2 regions of the Nicoliella spurrieriana genome follow, and region 2 is predicted to be linked to the other one. Evidence: predicted binding sites of a transcription regulator. Region 2 holds the regulator's gene; the other holds the start of a gene.
The links. The regulator LexA, encoded in region 2, represses DNA repair genes until DNA is damaged. The targets are predictions, from matches to a motif close to CNAACANNTGTTNG.
Positions count from the first base shown of each region.

Region 1: a site for LexA is predicted at 2,188-2,201, ahead of parE (DNA topoisomerase IV subunit B). Genes of this name have one in related genera too.

Region 1 covers NZ_CP093361.1:1,239,554-1,247,815, forward strand. The annotation lists gene hslU (ATP-dependent protease ATPase subunit HslU) at 1-452, shown strand, start outside; gene MOO44_RS06745 (aldose 1-epimerase family protein) at 529-1,407, shown strand; gene plsY (glycerol-3-phosphate 1-O-acyltransferase PlsY) at 1,448-2,068, opposite strand; gene parE (DNA topoisomerase IV subunit B) at 2,272-4,230, shown strand; gene parC (DNA topoisomerase IV subunit A) at 4,254-6,695, shown strand; gene MOO44_RS06765 (manganese-dependent inorganic pyrophosphatase) at 6,765-7,694, shown strand; gene msrB (peptide-methionine (R)-S-oxide reductase MsrB) at 7,861-8,262, shown strand, end outside.
Region 2 covers NZ_CP093361.1:1,133,007-1,141,268, forward strand. The annotation lists gene recJ (single-stranded-DNA-specific exonuclease RecJ) at 1-2,134, shown strand, start outside; gene MOO44_RS06250 (adenine phosphoribosyltransferase) at 2,155-2,673, shown strand; tRNA gene MOO44_RS06255 (tRNA-Ser) at 2,737-2,824, shown strand; gene MOO44_RS06260 (hydroxymethylglutaryl-CoA synthase) at 2,952-4,121, shown strand; gene MOO44_RS06265 (nucleoside 2-deoxyribosyltransferase) at 4,131-4,571, shown strand; gene lexA (transcriptional repressor LexA) at 4,568-5,194, opposite strand; gene MOO44_RS06275 (DUF896 domain-containing protein) at 5,342-5,593, shown strand; gene MOO44_RS06280 (YneF family protein) at 5,669-5,884, shown strand; gene MOO44_RS06285 (lysophospholipid acyltransferase family protein) at 5,925-6,545, opposite strand; gene MOO44_RS06290 (tRNA1(Val) (adenine(37)-N6)-methyltransferase) at 6,636-7,388, shown strand; gene MOO44_RS06295 (GIY-YIG nuclease family protein) at 7,378-7,653, shown strand; gene MOO44_RS06300 (D-2-hydroxyacid dehydrogenase) at 7,720-8,262, shown strand, end outside.

The sequences.
Region 1 (8,262 bases), 110 kb from region 2:
ATGGACTAGTGGATACTAGCCATATCCTATTTATTGCATCTGGAGCATTTGCCGAAAGCAAGCCTAGCGATTTAATTGCTGAGCTTCAGGGCCGCTTTCCAATCAGAGTTGAATTAGATTCTCTTAGCAAGGAAGACTTCGTCAATATTTTAACAAAACCGAACAATGCTTTGATTAAACAGTACGTAGCATTGATTGGTACTGATAATATTAAGGTCACTTTTACCATCGAATCAATTCAAAAAATTGCTGAAATTGCGTATAATGTAAATCGTGATGTTCAAAACATCGGAGCTAGAAGGCTTCATACAATTCTAGAAAAACTATTAGAAGATTTACTATTTGAAGGTCCCGATATGGAAATGGGAGACATTACGATTACTGAACATTACGTTGAAGATAAGGTCGGACACTTAGCAAAGGATCAAAATCTATCACAATTCATTCTATAATCGGTTAATTTAGTGCTCTAATCTAATTTTTTTGCTAGAATTAACTTAAATAACTAGAATAGATGAGGATGATAGCATGGAATTTACTTTATTAAATGACGATTTAACAATTAAAGTCAATTCAAAGGGGGCCGAGCTTAATAGTGTCAAGGGTGCTAACGGAATTGAGTACTTATGGCAAGCTGAGCCTAATTTTTGGTGTAGACATGCACCAATCTTATTTCCAATCGTGGGGCGTTTAAAAAACGATAAATATGAATATGAAGGTAAGCAATATTCAATGGGTCAACATGGTTTTGCCCGTGATATGGAATTTAAATTAAGTGAACAAACTAATGATTCGATTACGATGGTATTGAATTCTGATTCAGATACTAAGGCAATGTACCCGTTTGATTTTCAATTATTTGTGAAGTACACGTTGGAGCAAAAGACCCTTAAGGTTAACCTAACCGTTGTAAATTCAGATGATAAAACGATGTACTTTTCAGTTGGTGCACATCCCGCATTCAACGTCCCATTAACCACCGGTACATTTAGTGACTATCAATTGAACGTGATCCCCAATGAAATTTTTGATCAAGTCCCACTGCAAAACTCATTGAGTAATGCAAAAAGTGGAAACGAAATTGATTTGAAGTCACCATTAGGGATTAGCCGAACTCTTTTTAAAAACGATGCGGTTATCTTAAATCTCAATAGTAACCCCGTGGAGATTAAATTAACCAATGCTCATAATAGCGATGACCATGGCGTTTCATTGCAGACAAAGGATGCTGAGTACATGGGACTTTGGTCTCAATACCCACAAGATGCTCAATTTGTTTGTATTGAGCCGTGGTGGGGCATTGCCGATGATGTTGATACAGATGGCCTCTTAATCCATAAAAAGGGGATTAAGGATTTAGCTGCAGGTGCGCGGTTTAATACTCAATTCGATATTACGGTCCATTAATAAAAAGACGCTTACCAAATTGGTAAGCGTCTTTAATTATTTAGTGATGATTACGATTATAATTAATGCCAAAGTGGACTAGACGCTCATCACCAGCTCTAATTCGTTGAATGTTTTTACGATGGCGGTAAAATACAAATAGCGTTAAGATAATAGCGATAGTGGCTAGCAAGTAATCCTTAATGAGTAGTGAAACAATCGAAACAAATATAAAGGTACAAAGACTAGCTAGACTAACCATACTGCTCAAGTAAAGGACCAGAAGCAAAACGGCCGTTGCTAATATAAAGAGAATTGGATTATAGGTTAATAGCATCCCCGCGCTAGTGGCAACTGCTTTACCGCCCTTGAATCTGTCAAAAATGGAAAAGGTATGTCCAGCCACCGCACAGAGTCCAAAAATTAATTCAGTCAGATGAATGGACCCAAAATTAACTTGAAAAATAAGTGGGAGTGCTGCTGATAACGCCCCCTTAGCGATGTCCATGAATAAAACGACCGTTCCGGCGATGGGGCCTAAAACTCTGAATGTGTTGGTGGTCCCAATGTTGCCAGAACCATGTTTACGAATATCGACGTTAAAGAATTTTTCACCAATCAAAATTCCACTCGGAATCGACCCCAGTAAGTATGCTATGATTAACAATGCTGCAATTTTCAAAATGATGCCTCCAATAATGATTTGGTTAAAATAACGATAATTTATCAAATGTTCATCTTTTCGAGTGTTATAATAATTTATCTTAATCATATTATACCATAGAAGGTTAGCGGAAAATTCAAACGCTTGTTCGCATAATTTGCAAAGTTACACAAATAAGTTATTATTATATAGATTGCATAATGTAAAGGAGTTTTCTCATAATGGCAAAATCAAAACAAGAATATGATGATTCTTCCATTCAAGTTTTGGAAGGATTAGAAGCCGTTCGTAAGCGGCCGGGGATGTACATTGGATCCACTAACGGTAGTGGGCTACATCACTTGGTCTACGAGATCGTTGATAATGCCGTTGATGAGGCATTAGCAGGATATGGTGATGAAATTAATGTTACGATTCATAAGGATAATAGTTTAACCGTCGTTGATCATGGCCGGGGAATGCCCGTTGGAACCCATGTTTCTGGCAAACCCACTCCTGAAGTAATCTTGACGGTCCTCCACGCAGGGGGAAAATTTTCTGAAAACGGTGGTTATAAAACCTCTGGTGGATTACATGGGGTTGGATCAAGCGTTGTTAATGCGCTTTCCACTAACTTAACGGTTACGATCGTTAGGGATGGTCGGAAGTATCAAGAAAAATTTGAAAACGGTGGTAAGCCCATCGGTACTTTGAATGATTTGGGTAAAACTAGTGAGCATAGCGGGACAACGGTGACTTTCAAACCAGATCCAGCTATTTTTACGACCACCGTTTTTAATTACGACATTTTAAAGGAACGGTTACGTGAATCAGCTTTCTTGCTAAAGGGAATCAAGATCACGTTGACCGATGAACGAACGACTCCAGCCAAGCATGATGAATTTCATTTTGAACGGGGAATTCAGGAATTTGTGGAATACCTAAACGAAGGCAAGCATACCTTGGGTCCGGTCATGTATTTTGATGGATCTAAGGAGGGGATTGAAGTTGAAGTAGCCGCTCAATACAATGACGGATATACTGAAAATACCCTTTCATTCGTCAATAATGTTAGGACCAAGGATGGTGGGACCCACGAATCAGGGTTCCGGAGCGCTTGGACTAAGGCCTTTAATGAATATGCTAAAAAGGTAGGACTATTAAAGGGGAAGGATAAAAAGCTGGATGGAAACGATGTTAGAGAAGGGCTATCAGCAATTATTGCCTTAAAGATCCCTGAAGAACTATTACAGTTCGAGGGGCAAACAAAGGGAAAGCTAGGGACTCCTGAGGCGCGTTCCATCGTTGATAGCATCATTAGTGATAAGTTAATTTACTTTTTAATGGAAAACGGCGACTTTGCTCAGCAATTAGTTCAAAAGGCAATTCGAGCTCAACAGGCGCGTGACGCTGCTCGGAAAGCGCGGGATGAAAGTCGCGGTGGTAATAAAAAGCGTAAAAAGGAACGGCTGTTATCAGGTAAGTTAACCCCTGCTCAATCTAAGGATGCCGCTAAGAATGAATTGTTCTTAGTGGAAGGGGATTCAGCCGGTGGATCTGCTAAGCAGGGACGTGATCGTAAGCATCAAGCCATCCTTCCATTACGGGGGAAGGTCTTAAACACTGAACGGGCAAAGCTACCTGATATTATGAAGAACGAAGAAATTAGTACCATGATCTATACCGTTGGTGCTGGGGTCGGTTCTGATTTTAATATTAAAGATGCTAACTATGATAAAATCATCATCATGACCGATGCTGATGATGATGGTGCCCACATTCAAATCCTATTGCTGACCTTCTTTTACAAGTACATGCGACCAATGATTGAAGCGGGGCGCGTCTATATTGCATTACCACCACTGTATAAGGTGCAAAAGAAGGTTGGTAAAAAAGAGCGAATTGCATATGCCTGGACTAATAGTGAAATGGAACAGGAAGTAAAGGCATTTAAGAAGCCATACACCCTACAACGCTTCAAGGGATTAGGTGAAATGAATGCAGACCAACTCTGGGAAACGACCATGGATCCTGAGTCACGAACGTTGATTCAAGTCCATATCGATGATGCTAAATTAGCAGACCGGCGGGTCACTACTTTAATGGGTGATAAGGTCGCTCCTAGACGTGATTGGATCGAGCATAATGTTCAGTTCAACCTAGAAGAAGACGGCAGTATTTTAGATAATACCGCTAAATAGTTAATCAAGGGAGGCCCAATTAATTGAAAAATGGACAAACAATTGAACGGCTAACGCTTGAAGATATCATGAGTGAACGATTTAGTCGTTACTCCAAATCGATTATTCAAGAAAGAGCGTTACCTGACGTTCGTGATGGCTTAAAACCAGTTCAACGTAGAATTCTTTACGCAATGAATAAGGATGGTAATACTTACAACAAGGGGTTCCGGAAGGCTGCTAAGTCAGTTGGAAATGTAATGGGTAATTTCCATCCCCATGGTGATAGCTCCATTTACGAAGCATTGGTGCGAATGAGCCAGGACTGGAAATTACGAGAACCCTTAATTGAAATGCACGGGAACAACGGGTCAATGGATGGTGATCCACCAGCAGCAATGCGGTATACCGAAGCTAGACTTAGCAAGATTGCCGGTGAAATGTTACGCGACATCGATAAAGATACTGTTGATTGGGTCTTGAATTTTGATGATACCGAATATGAACCGGTGGTTTTGCCATCCCGATTCCCAAACCTATTGGTCAACGGGGCGACTGGAATTTCAGCCGGATATGCAACTGATATCCCACCGCATAATTTAGGGGAGGTCATCGATGCGGTCATTGCCTTACAAAAGAATCCCGATGCATCCCTGGATGAATTAATGAAATACGTCAAGGGGCCCGACTTTCCGACTGGTGGCATTATTCAGGGAATCGATGAAATTAAAAAGGCTTACCAAACCGGTAAGGGGCGGATTGCAGTACGTTCTAAAACGGCCATCGAAGCATTGCGCGGGAACAAGCAATTGATTCGCGTCACTGAGATTCCATATGAAGTGAATAAACTACAGTTAGTTAAGCAAATTGATGAAATCAGAATTGCTAAGAAGATTGACGGGATCGCTGAAGTCCGGGATGAAAGTGACCGTAATGGGTTATCGATCGCAATTGAATTGAAGCGGGATGTGGATTCAAAGGGAATTTTAAACTACCTTTTTAAGAATACGGATCTTCAAGTATCATATAATTTCAACATGGTCGCGATCGATAACATGCGACCAGAACGGCTCTCGTTAAAACGGGCGTTAGACTCATACCTTAAATTCCAACGATCAGTGGTTAAGAAGCGGACTCAATTTGATTTAAACAAGGCATTAGCCCGGCAAGAAATTGTAGAGGGACTAATCAAGGCATTATCAATCTTAGATCAAGTTATCAAGGTGATCCGGGGGAGTAAGGATAAATCATCCGCTAGGCATAATTTGATTGAACAATTTGATTTTACTAATAATCAAGCTGAATCAATCGTTAACTTACAACTGTACCGGTTAACCAATACTGATGTCACCCAGTTAAATCAAGAAGCAGCAGAATTAGCTAAACGAATCGAACGGTTCAGGGCTATTTTAGCGGACCCGAAGCAATTAGACCTGGTCTTAAGAAATGAACTACGGTCTATTAAGAAGGCGTATGCTTCTAAGCGATTGAGCCAAATTGAAGCTGAAATTGAGAACCTTAAGATCAGTACGAAGGTCACAGTTCCAGATGAGGATGTAATTGTCTTAGTTAGTGACGATGGTTACCTCAAGCGGAGTAGCATCCGTTCTTATCGCGCTTCAGAGGTCAATGAGAACGGCTTGAAGTCAGATGACCATCCCATTTTTATGCAACAATTAAATACTCGTGACCACTTAATGATGTTCACCAACAAGGGGCATTTGATCTATCGGCCGGTCTTTGAGATCACCGACACCCGTTGGAAGGATACTGGCGAACACATTTCTCAAACGATTGGATTGGCCAATGACGAGAAAATCATCAAGACGGTTGCCTTCAAACATCTAAATGAATCCGGCAGTTTTTTGATTGCTACGAGTGATGGGTATGTAAAATTGACTGAATTTGCCAAGCTATTACCGGGCCGGACTTATAAGAGTCACGCTAGTGTTTATGAAAAGTTAAAGCATCCCGATGCTAACGTGGTAACGGTTGAATACATTGATGCTAATGTTAAGCACCATCAATTGGTGGTGGCCAGTCGCGAAGGGATGGCGACCCGGTATGCGCTCTCAGAAGTCTCCTTTAGTGGCGCTAAGAGTACCGGAGTCCGTGCAATGGATCTCCGCGATGATGATCAAGTTGTCGGTTGTCAATTAGCTAGTGAGGATTCAGTGATGGCCATAATCACTCAGCGGGGAGCATATAAGAACCTTCCAGTCGCTGAGATTCCCCTAGCTGGTAGAGGACGGCGTGGCGTGATTATCCTAAAGGCCCTCAAGGCACAACCACATGAAATTACCGGGTTCGTTTCGATCCAGCCCGATACAATGAATACGGCTTTGCATATTTTTACCGATCGGAGACGTGTTCATGACGTAGTTCCAGTTGACCATCCTATGAGCGAGCGATATTCAAATGGCTCATTTGTAGTTGATGTTAAAACGGAGGGGCAACCAGTTTCGATTCAAAAACCTTTAAATTGATTTATCAATGCTTCTAAAATATAATAGAAGTGTCAGATTAATATAATAATAGAATTGGAGCAATCAATAATGAGCAAAGAATTAATTTTCGGACACCAAAATCCAGATACCGATGCAATTGATGCTGCTAAGGCATACGCATATCTACAAACTAAGTTAGGTTACGATGTTGAAGCCGTTGCACTAGGTGAATTAAACGACGAAACTAAATTTGTGTTAGATTACTTTGACGAACCAGCACCCCGGGTAATTTCAGCTGCTAAACCAGAAGTTGATTCCGTAATGCTAGTTGATCACAATGAATTTCAACAGAGTGTTAGTGACATTAAAGATGTTACCGTAACCCACGTAGTCGATCACCACAAGGTCGGTAATTTCGAAACTGAAAAGCCACTTTACATGCGTGAAGAACCCCTTGGGTGTACTAGTACCATTATTTATAAGCTCTTCAAGGAAAATAATGTGGAAGTTCCAGCTAAGGTAGCTGGATTAATGCTTTCAGCAATTATTTCAGATACGTTATTATTACAATCACCAACGACTACTGAAACTGATCGTCAAGCCGTAGCAGCACTAGCTAAAATTGCTAATGTTGATTACAAGGAATATGGAATTAAGATGTTAAAAGCCGGGACTAATGTTGACGGTCGTTCAGCTGACGAATTGGTGGATGAAGATGCCAAGTCATTCACCATGGGTGGCAAGAGCGTTCGAATCGACCAAATCAACGTAGTGGACTTACAAGACATCCTAAAGCGGACTGATGAAATTAAAGCTGCAATGGAAAAGGCAAGCCAAGCAAATGGCTTTGACCTATACCTAGTGTTAGTAACGAACGTCTTGGATAGTAACTCTGCATTGATTGTCACTGGTGAACCTAAGGCTGCTGCAGAAAAAGCATTTAATGGTAAATTAGATGCTAACGACGTAATGAACCTTCCAGGAGTGGTATCCCGAAAGAAACAAGTGGTCCCACCACTAACTGAAGCCATGGAATAAGCTTGCATTAACCATTAAATTAATAAGCGACCAGTTAACTATGATGATTAGTTCGAACTGGTTGTTTTTTATTTAGTGATCATAAGCATATCAGTTGCAATTATTCCCGATTTATTTAAACTATTAATATGTAGTGTAAGACCTAATAATATTTGGAGGGATTATAATGAGCGATTACGATAAGAGCAAGTTAACGAAAGAACAATACGATGTTACCCAAAATGCTGGAACTGAGGCTCCGTTCACTGGAAAGTACGATGATTTCTTTGAGGACGGTTTATACGTAGATGTGGTTAGTGGACAACCACTATTCACCTCTAAGGATAAGTATGATTCTGGTTGTGGCTGGCCTGCTTTTACTAAACCAGTTGATGACAAAAACATCAATTCTAACTTAGATACTTCATATGGGATGGTCAGAAATGAGGTCCGTAGTAAGGATGCTAATTCACACTTAGGACATGTTTTCCCAGATGGACCAAAGGACCGTGGGGGATTAAGATATTGTATTAATTCCGCAGCTTTAAAGTTCATCCCCGTTGACAAACTACAAGAAGCAGGGTACGGG
Region 2 (8,262 bases):
TCTATTTCATGATATGGATAAGGGGGTTGCTCGAATTACAGAAGCGGTCGAAAATGGAGAACAAATTACCGTTTATGGTGATTATGATGCCGATGGATTAACCAGTACTGCAATTATGTATGAAACCCTCACCGAAATGGGTGCGAATGTTGATTATTACATTCCAAATCGATTTAATGATGGCTATGGTCCAAATGTGGATGCGTTTTCCAGAATAATTGATGGGGGAACCACTTTAATTGTAACCGTTGATAACGGGGTAACTGGTTTCGAGCCCGTTACATTTGCTAATCAACATAATTGTGATGTGATTATTACTGATCATCATGAAATTCCAGAACAGGGTGTACCGGATGCATATGCAGTGATTCATGCTAGATATCCAGGTGCAGAGTACCCATTTGGTTACTTTTCTGGAGCAGGGGTTGCCTTTAAGGTTGCGACTGCACTATTAGATGAACTTCCACAGGAGTGCTTAGATTTAGTTACCATTGGAACGGTTGCTGACTTAGTTTCGTTAACTGGTGAAAATCGGATTTTAACCAAATTTGGTTGTCAAGCAATTCAAAATACCCAACGGCCTGGTCTAATTAAGCTATTGGAATTAGCTAGTTTAACTAATAAACCAATTAATGAACACAGTATTGGATTTGGGATTGCCCCTCGTTTAAATGCGCTTGGAAGAATGGGGGATGCTAACGCGGGGGTCGAATTATTAACGACCTTAGATGATGAACAGGCTAACGAATTATCACAGCAGACGGAGTTGTTAAACAAACAACGCCGGAAGTTAGTATCTGACATATTTAAGGCCGCATGTGAACAGGTCGATCATAATCATCAAGATGCGAAAAAAACACTGGTCGTAGCTGGTCCTAATTGGCATGAAGGAGTAGTTGGGATTGTTGCTAGTCGGCTAGTTGATAAGTACCATAAGCCAACGTTAGTGCTGAACATAGATCCTAAAACGGGGATTGCAAAGGGATCTGGCCGTAGTATTGAAGGATTTAATCTATTTAAAGCATTACAACCAGCCCGTGATGAAATGCTTAAGTTTGGTGGCCACGACATGGCCGTTGGATTATCAGTGAAGAAATCATTAATTGAACGGGTTGCATCAATATTAGAAAACAATTTTAAAGCACCGGTAGCGGGTAAAACGGCCAAACCAAACTTGATGGTTGACGCTAAAATTGATGTTGACCAAATTGATAAATCACTATCTGATTCGCTAACTCAAATGGCACCATTTGGAACTGATAATTCTCAGCCACTGTTTGAAGTTACTCCTAAAATGGTAAATAATGTCCAAACGATGGGCAATCGCAATGCCCACCTACGATTTACGATTAATGGTGAACAGCATCGAATCAATGCAGTGGCGTTTAGTAAGGGTAATCTGCTTTCTTCAATTCAAGCGACTCCGAATGCAATTGAAATGGTGGGAACGATTGAGGTTAATACTTGGAATAACCGAACTTCATTACAAATGATGGTTAAAGATTTAAAGTCAGATGGAATTGAGATTTTAGATCGCCGAACTAAACAGTTAAATCAACGCATGTTTAAAACTGAGGGAACTTATGTATTCTTTAATCGAAAACTACTTAATAAGTTAACTCCTTATATTAATGAAAAAAGTAATATAATTTGGTATAATGACTTGTCGACAGAAATTGATTCTGACGTGGTGACAATTGTTGATTGTCCCGATACAATTGATGATTTAAAACGGGTTGCGCATTTTATTGGTAACAGTAAGGTGGTTCTATACTTATTTAAGCCTCATTATATCTATTCCAGTGGACTGCCTACTAGAAGTCAATTTGGCCAATTGTTTAGAATCCTTGGGAGCCTTGCTCCGTTCAATATTAATCAACAATTACCATTGGTTGTTCAAAAATTGGGCCTTGATCGTAATTTAACTATTTTTATGATTAAGGTATTTCAAGAATTGAAATTCGTCCAAATTGATAATGGGCTGTTACAGATGAATCCAAATCCTAAAAAACAAGATTTGATATCAGCTAATTCGTATCATAATCGTCAAATTCAATTGGAATCAGAAAAACAATTACTATTACCAAATTCTGCCACTTTAGTTACACTATTTAATAGCTTATTAAGGTTATAAGTAACGAAAGGAAGATATTAATGGCATTAGATTTAAATGACTATATTGCTTCTTATAAAGATTTTCCTGAGAAGGGAATTATGTTTCGTGATATTTCACCGCTACTTGAAGATGGTCAAGCCTACAAGCAAGCAACTGATGAAATTGTTAACTATGCACGGGAACGCAAAGTAGATATGGTCGTCGGCCCTGAGGCACGGGGATTTATCGTTGGTTGTCCAGTAGCATATGACTTGGGAATTGGGTTCGCACCTGCTCGTAAGAAGGGGAAATTACCTGGCAAGACGGTTAAAGCATCTTATGGCTTAGAATATGGTGAATCATCACTATATCTTCATGAAGGAGCAGTGAAGCCTGGTCAACGGGTATTGGTCACTGATGATTTATTAGCAACTGGTGGAACCATTAGTGCAACGATTGAATTAGTCGAAGATCTTGGTGGCATCGTCGTTGGAACTGCGTTCCTAATTGAACTTGCTGATTTACATGGTCGTGATAAGATTAAGGGCTATGATATGCTAAGTTTGATGAAATATTAATAATTAGTGGTAATGGTGTTTACAATTTTTTATAGAATTGATATAATACCATTATGCGCTTTTGGAGAGTTGGCAGAGCGGTAATGCATCGGACTCGAAATCCGACGAACCGATTAATCTCGGCGGGCAGGTTCGACTCCTGTACTCTCCTTCTTAAAAACATGTCCGTTATGGGCATGTTTTTTTAGTTTGTTTTAATTATTATTAATTGCTGAATTAAAGAGATTACATTTGTGATATGGTAGTGATAGTTTAATTTTATAGAATGGGGTTTTAGTATGAATGTTGGAATTGATGCAATTAGTTTTTACACTCCTGAAATGTACTTATCAATGGAAGAATTAGCTTTAGCACGGGATGAAGATCCTAATAAGTATTTAATCGGAATTGGGCAGCAACAACAATCAGTAATTCCAAATACTCAAGATGTGGTTACGATGGCTGCCAATGCCGCTGATGGGATTATTAATGATGATAACCGTGAACACATTGATTTGGTAATTTTTGGAACTGAAACGGGAGTTGATAATTCTAAATCAGCAGCAATTTATTTACAAAATTTATTAGGACTTAACCCTAATACACGTGCTTTTGAAACTAAGCAAGCTTGCTATGGTGCGACTGCAGGACTACAAATGGCGCGTGACTATGTCCAGCTACATCCTGATAAACAGGCATTAGTAATTGGTGCTGATGTTGCTAGATATGGAATTAATACCCCTGGTGAAGTGACTCAAGGTGGTGGAGCGGTTGCAATGCTAGTAACTAGTAACCCTAGAATAATTTCATTTGATGGGGTCAGTTCATTTTATTCTAAGGATATTATGGATTTTTGGCGACCATTGTATACCACTGAAGCAATTGTGGATGGTCATTACTCAAACGATGTATACGTTAATTTTTTTAATGAAACCTGGCAGCAATATAAGAAACAAACCGGCCTTAGCATTAGTGATCTTAAAGCCATGATTTTCCATTTACCATATCCCAAAATGGGCATTAAGGGTCTTCGGTCAGTTTTGCCTGAGGCAAGTTCGGAGCAGAGCACTACTTTGAAAACAGCATTTAACTTCGGAAGTATGTATAATAAAAGAGTAGGCAATCTTTACTCTGGTTCACTTTATTTAAGCTTATTATCACTGATTGATAATGATGATGAACTGGTTCCCGGTGACTTAGTGGGGTTATTTAGTTATGGATCCGGAGCTCAGGGTGAATTTTTTACTGGTAAGTTAGAAGCGGGCTTTTTTAATGCAAAGCGTAGGGATCACATTATTGCGATGCTTGATCAGCGGAAGCAGGTTTCGGTTTCAAAATATGAAACCATTTTTAGTTCATGGCCACGACTTAAGCCGGGAGACTTATCGTTACCGATTGATGCTGATAACGCGAAGTATGTTTTTGCTGGAGTTAAGAATAATCAACGCCAATATTTAATTCGAAAGTAGGGATATAAAATGAAAAAAGTTTATTTAGCAGGTCCATTTTTTGATGATGATCAAATTGCACGAATTAGTCGTGCTGAAGAGGCCCTTTTTAATAATCCGACCATTAGTGATTTCTTTAGTCCTAGAAAGGTTAATTTTCCAGAGGAAAAGGAAGGAACCGTTAGTTGGGGTAAAAAAGTTTATCAAAAAGATATTGACGAATTGGAAGCTAGTGATGTTATCGTTGCAGTTTTAGATTTTAAAGATGGTTTTGTGGATAGTGGAACTGCCTTTGAAATTGGTTATGCGACTAATATTGGAAAACCAATTGTGATATTACATGAAAATAACGGAATTATTAATCTAATGATTTCAAATAGCATTGTCGCTTATTTTAAAGATGCTAACGATATATTGCAGTATGATTTTGACAAACTAAAAACGATCCCATACGAGGGACCGCTTATTTAGTTGATATTTGGTCGATAGAGACTAATGACCTTACCTAAAATAGTAACGTGATCTAGAATAATGGGGCTCATAGTATCATTTTCTGGTTGAAGGCGATAATGATTAGCTTCTTTATAGAACCGTTTACACGTAGCCTCATTGTCTTCATTCATTGCAATTACGACCTCGCCATTTAAAGCAGTTGATTGCCTTTTAACGATTACTTGATCGTTATTTAAAATGCCGATGTTAATCATACTAGTTCCCTTAATTGTAAGCATGAAGAGTGAATCAGAAATTGATTGGTACTCAGGTGGAATTGGGAAGTACTCGATAACGTTTTCAACTGCTAAAATGGGCTCACCAGCAGCGACCTGACCTAGTAGTGGGATTTCTTGCTTACGAACATTAACATCTAGTTCTTTACATCCAAGGTCTGTAATCTCCAAGGCCCTAGTTTTCGCGGGATTCTTTTTTAAGAATCCCTTTTTTTGTAACCTAGTAATATGTCCGTACACAGTTGAAGTTGATGATAAGTTAACCCCGTCACAAATTTCACGAACGGTTGGTGGATACCCCTGTTTCTTAATTGAATTCCAAATAAATCTTAAAATTGCAATTTGTCTTGATTCAACTTTTGCGATTATAGTTCACCCCCATTACCCTTTATTTACAAAGATATCTTAGCATAAAAAATATGGAGTGTAAAACAGATGTTCGGGTGCTTTTATTTGAATATAATGTTAAAAACAGTTAATCTTATTAGTAAAGAATTATTTAGGAGGTAAACCATGGCTGAAGATAAAGAATTAATGAAAATTATTCCGAGAATTAATGAATTAGCCCATAAGGCTAAAAAAGAAGGACTAAGCGAATTAGAAAAATTAGAACAAGGAAAGCTTAGAAAACAATATTTAAAGCGATTTAGAGCAAATTTTAAATCTCAAGTTGAAATGATGAAGGTTTACAATGACAAGGGGGAGGAAGTTACCCCTAGAAAAGTTCGTGATATTCAACGTGGGAAGGGTCTTCGTGATGATTAGTGATTAACCACTTTAAAAATCATTATTAATTGTGTAAAATTAATATGATGACTTTTAAAATGGGAGGTGTAATTAATGGGAACTGGACTTTGGATTTTAATTGTGATCGTCGCCTTATTGGCCGGTGCTGCAATTGGTTTCTTTGCTGCTCGTAAGTACATGGAATCTTACTTAAAGAGTAATCCACCAATTAGTGAAGATCAATTAAGTGCCATGATGCAACAAATGGGCCAAAAACCTTCACAAAAGAAATTAAGACAAATGATGAATTCGATGAAAAATCGAAGTTAACAAATAAGCAATAACGCCAAATTGGCATTATTGCTTATTTTTATTTTTTAGAAACATCTACGTATTTAAAATTAGGATCAATCTCATGGTCTAATTGATCAAAACTAGCTTGCATTTGTGCCTCTAACTTTGCTTGCTCCTCATCATTAATTTTTGATTTGCGATCAAATTGAATTGGGTCACCAAACGCCACCGAAACTGGTTTCCTAGTAAACAGTTGTTTAAATGAAAGGGGCCCCTGATATACCACTGGAACTAATGGTACTCCCGCTAACTTAGAAATTAGTGCGGCACCAGCTTTTAATTCATCTGAATGACGACTACCAGATGGGAAAATAATAATTGATAAATCAGTTGTACGTAATAATTTTACTGGTTTTTTAATTACTGATGGGCCCGGCTTTTGCCTATCAACTGGGATTGCGTTTACTTTGTTTAAAATATATCTTAAAATAAAATTATTAAATAATTCCTTTTTTGCTAAAAAGGTAAACTTCTTAGGGCTGGCAGCAAGGGCAAAAAATAGCATATCAAACCAAGCCCGGTGGGGACCAACTAGAATGTAGTTACCATCGGGCAGCTTGTTTTTATTCTTAACATTAACCCGCCCGTTGATTAATTGTGTGATTACTTTAAATATGAATCTTAAAAATGAATACATTAAGTGTTATCCTCCTAGACAGTTATCAATTCAATATTATTCTATATTTAGATTTAATTGCAAGTAGTTTTTGGAACTGGAGTTGAAAAAATGAAAGTTGAACTTAATGAATCAGAAAGAATTGACCAACTTTATAGTCAAAAAATAAAGGTAATTCAAAATCCCAATGTGTTTTCGTTTTCATTAGATGCAATTCTTTTGGCCAACTTTGCAGCTATTCCTAAGTCAGTAAATACTCGTGTGGTTGATTTATGCGCTGGAAATGGTGCGGTTGGTTTATTTGCAGCGCACAAAACTAATGGACAGTTTAGTGAAGTTGAAATCCAACCTAAGTTGGCTGATATGGCCCAAAGAAGCGTCGATTTAAATGACTTAAGTGATCGGTTTACCGTTTATAATACAGACATTAAAGATGTTTATAATTATATTAATCATGATTCAACGGATGTGGTGATTTGTAATCCACCGTACTTTGCAAATTCAGAAAATAGTCATAAAAACTCAAATCAGTATTTAGCAATTGCCAGGCATGAAATAAAAACTAATTTGAATATGGTATTGTCAATTACTAGTGGACTGCTTAAAACCAATGGTCGTTGTTATTTTGTTTATCGTCCGGATCGACTTTTGGAATTACTAGATAAAATGAGCTTAAATCGTTTGGTACCAAAGGAAATTCAATTCATTTATCCACGGATTGATCGTGACGCAAATATGATTTTGGTTTCAGGAATTAAGGATGGTCGACCTGGGGGACTTAAAGTTAAGGCTCCAATTACGGTTTATCAAGGTCATGGGAATCAATATACTGAGCAAATTAGTCGGGTGTTATATGGAAAATAATGCAGAGAAGTTCTATATGTACGTATTAAGATGTGGGGATGGCTCGTTTTACGGTGGCTATACAAATAACTTAGCCCATCGAATTGCTCAGCATCAAAATGGGACTGGAGCTAAGTATACCCGTTCGCATGAACCAGTGGAATTAATTTATTATGAGTCATTTTTAACAAAGAAAGCAGCACTGCAGGCTGAATATGCCTTTAAACACCAAAGTCGCGCTGCTAAGGAGCAATACTTAAAAAAACACAACGTTAAATTGAATTGATAGTTTGCTGATTAATTGAATGTTATAATGATTAGGTTAATATAATTTAGGAGGGTCCGCTTAATTATGAAAATTATTGTTTATGGTGTTCGTGATGATGAAAAACCATTTTTAAAGGAATGGGAAGCTCAAAATGAATCCGTTGATGTCCAAATTGAAAGTGTGCTTTTGGATGCAGATTCAGTAAAGCTAGCGAATGGTTTTGATGGGGTCGTTGCGTTCCAACAAAAGCCCTATACTGCAGAGATATTAGATCAATTAGGGACTTTTGGGACTAAGGTATTATCATTACGAAACGTTGGGGTCGATAATGTCGACTTTACTGCTGCTAATCGTAATCATATTAAAGTGACTAACGTTCCTGCATACTCACCACAAGCAATTGCGGAATTTACGGTTACTCAGTTAATGCAACTATTGCGTAATACTAAGGTGTTCAACCATAAAATTGTCAACGGTGATTTAAGATGGGCACCAAATATTGCAACTGAATTAAATCAATTGACGGTTGGGGTGTTTGCTACTGGCCGAATCGGTCGTGCTGCAATTCAAATTTATCGTGGATTTGGGGCTAAAGTAATTGCATACGATATCTTTAAAAATCCTGAA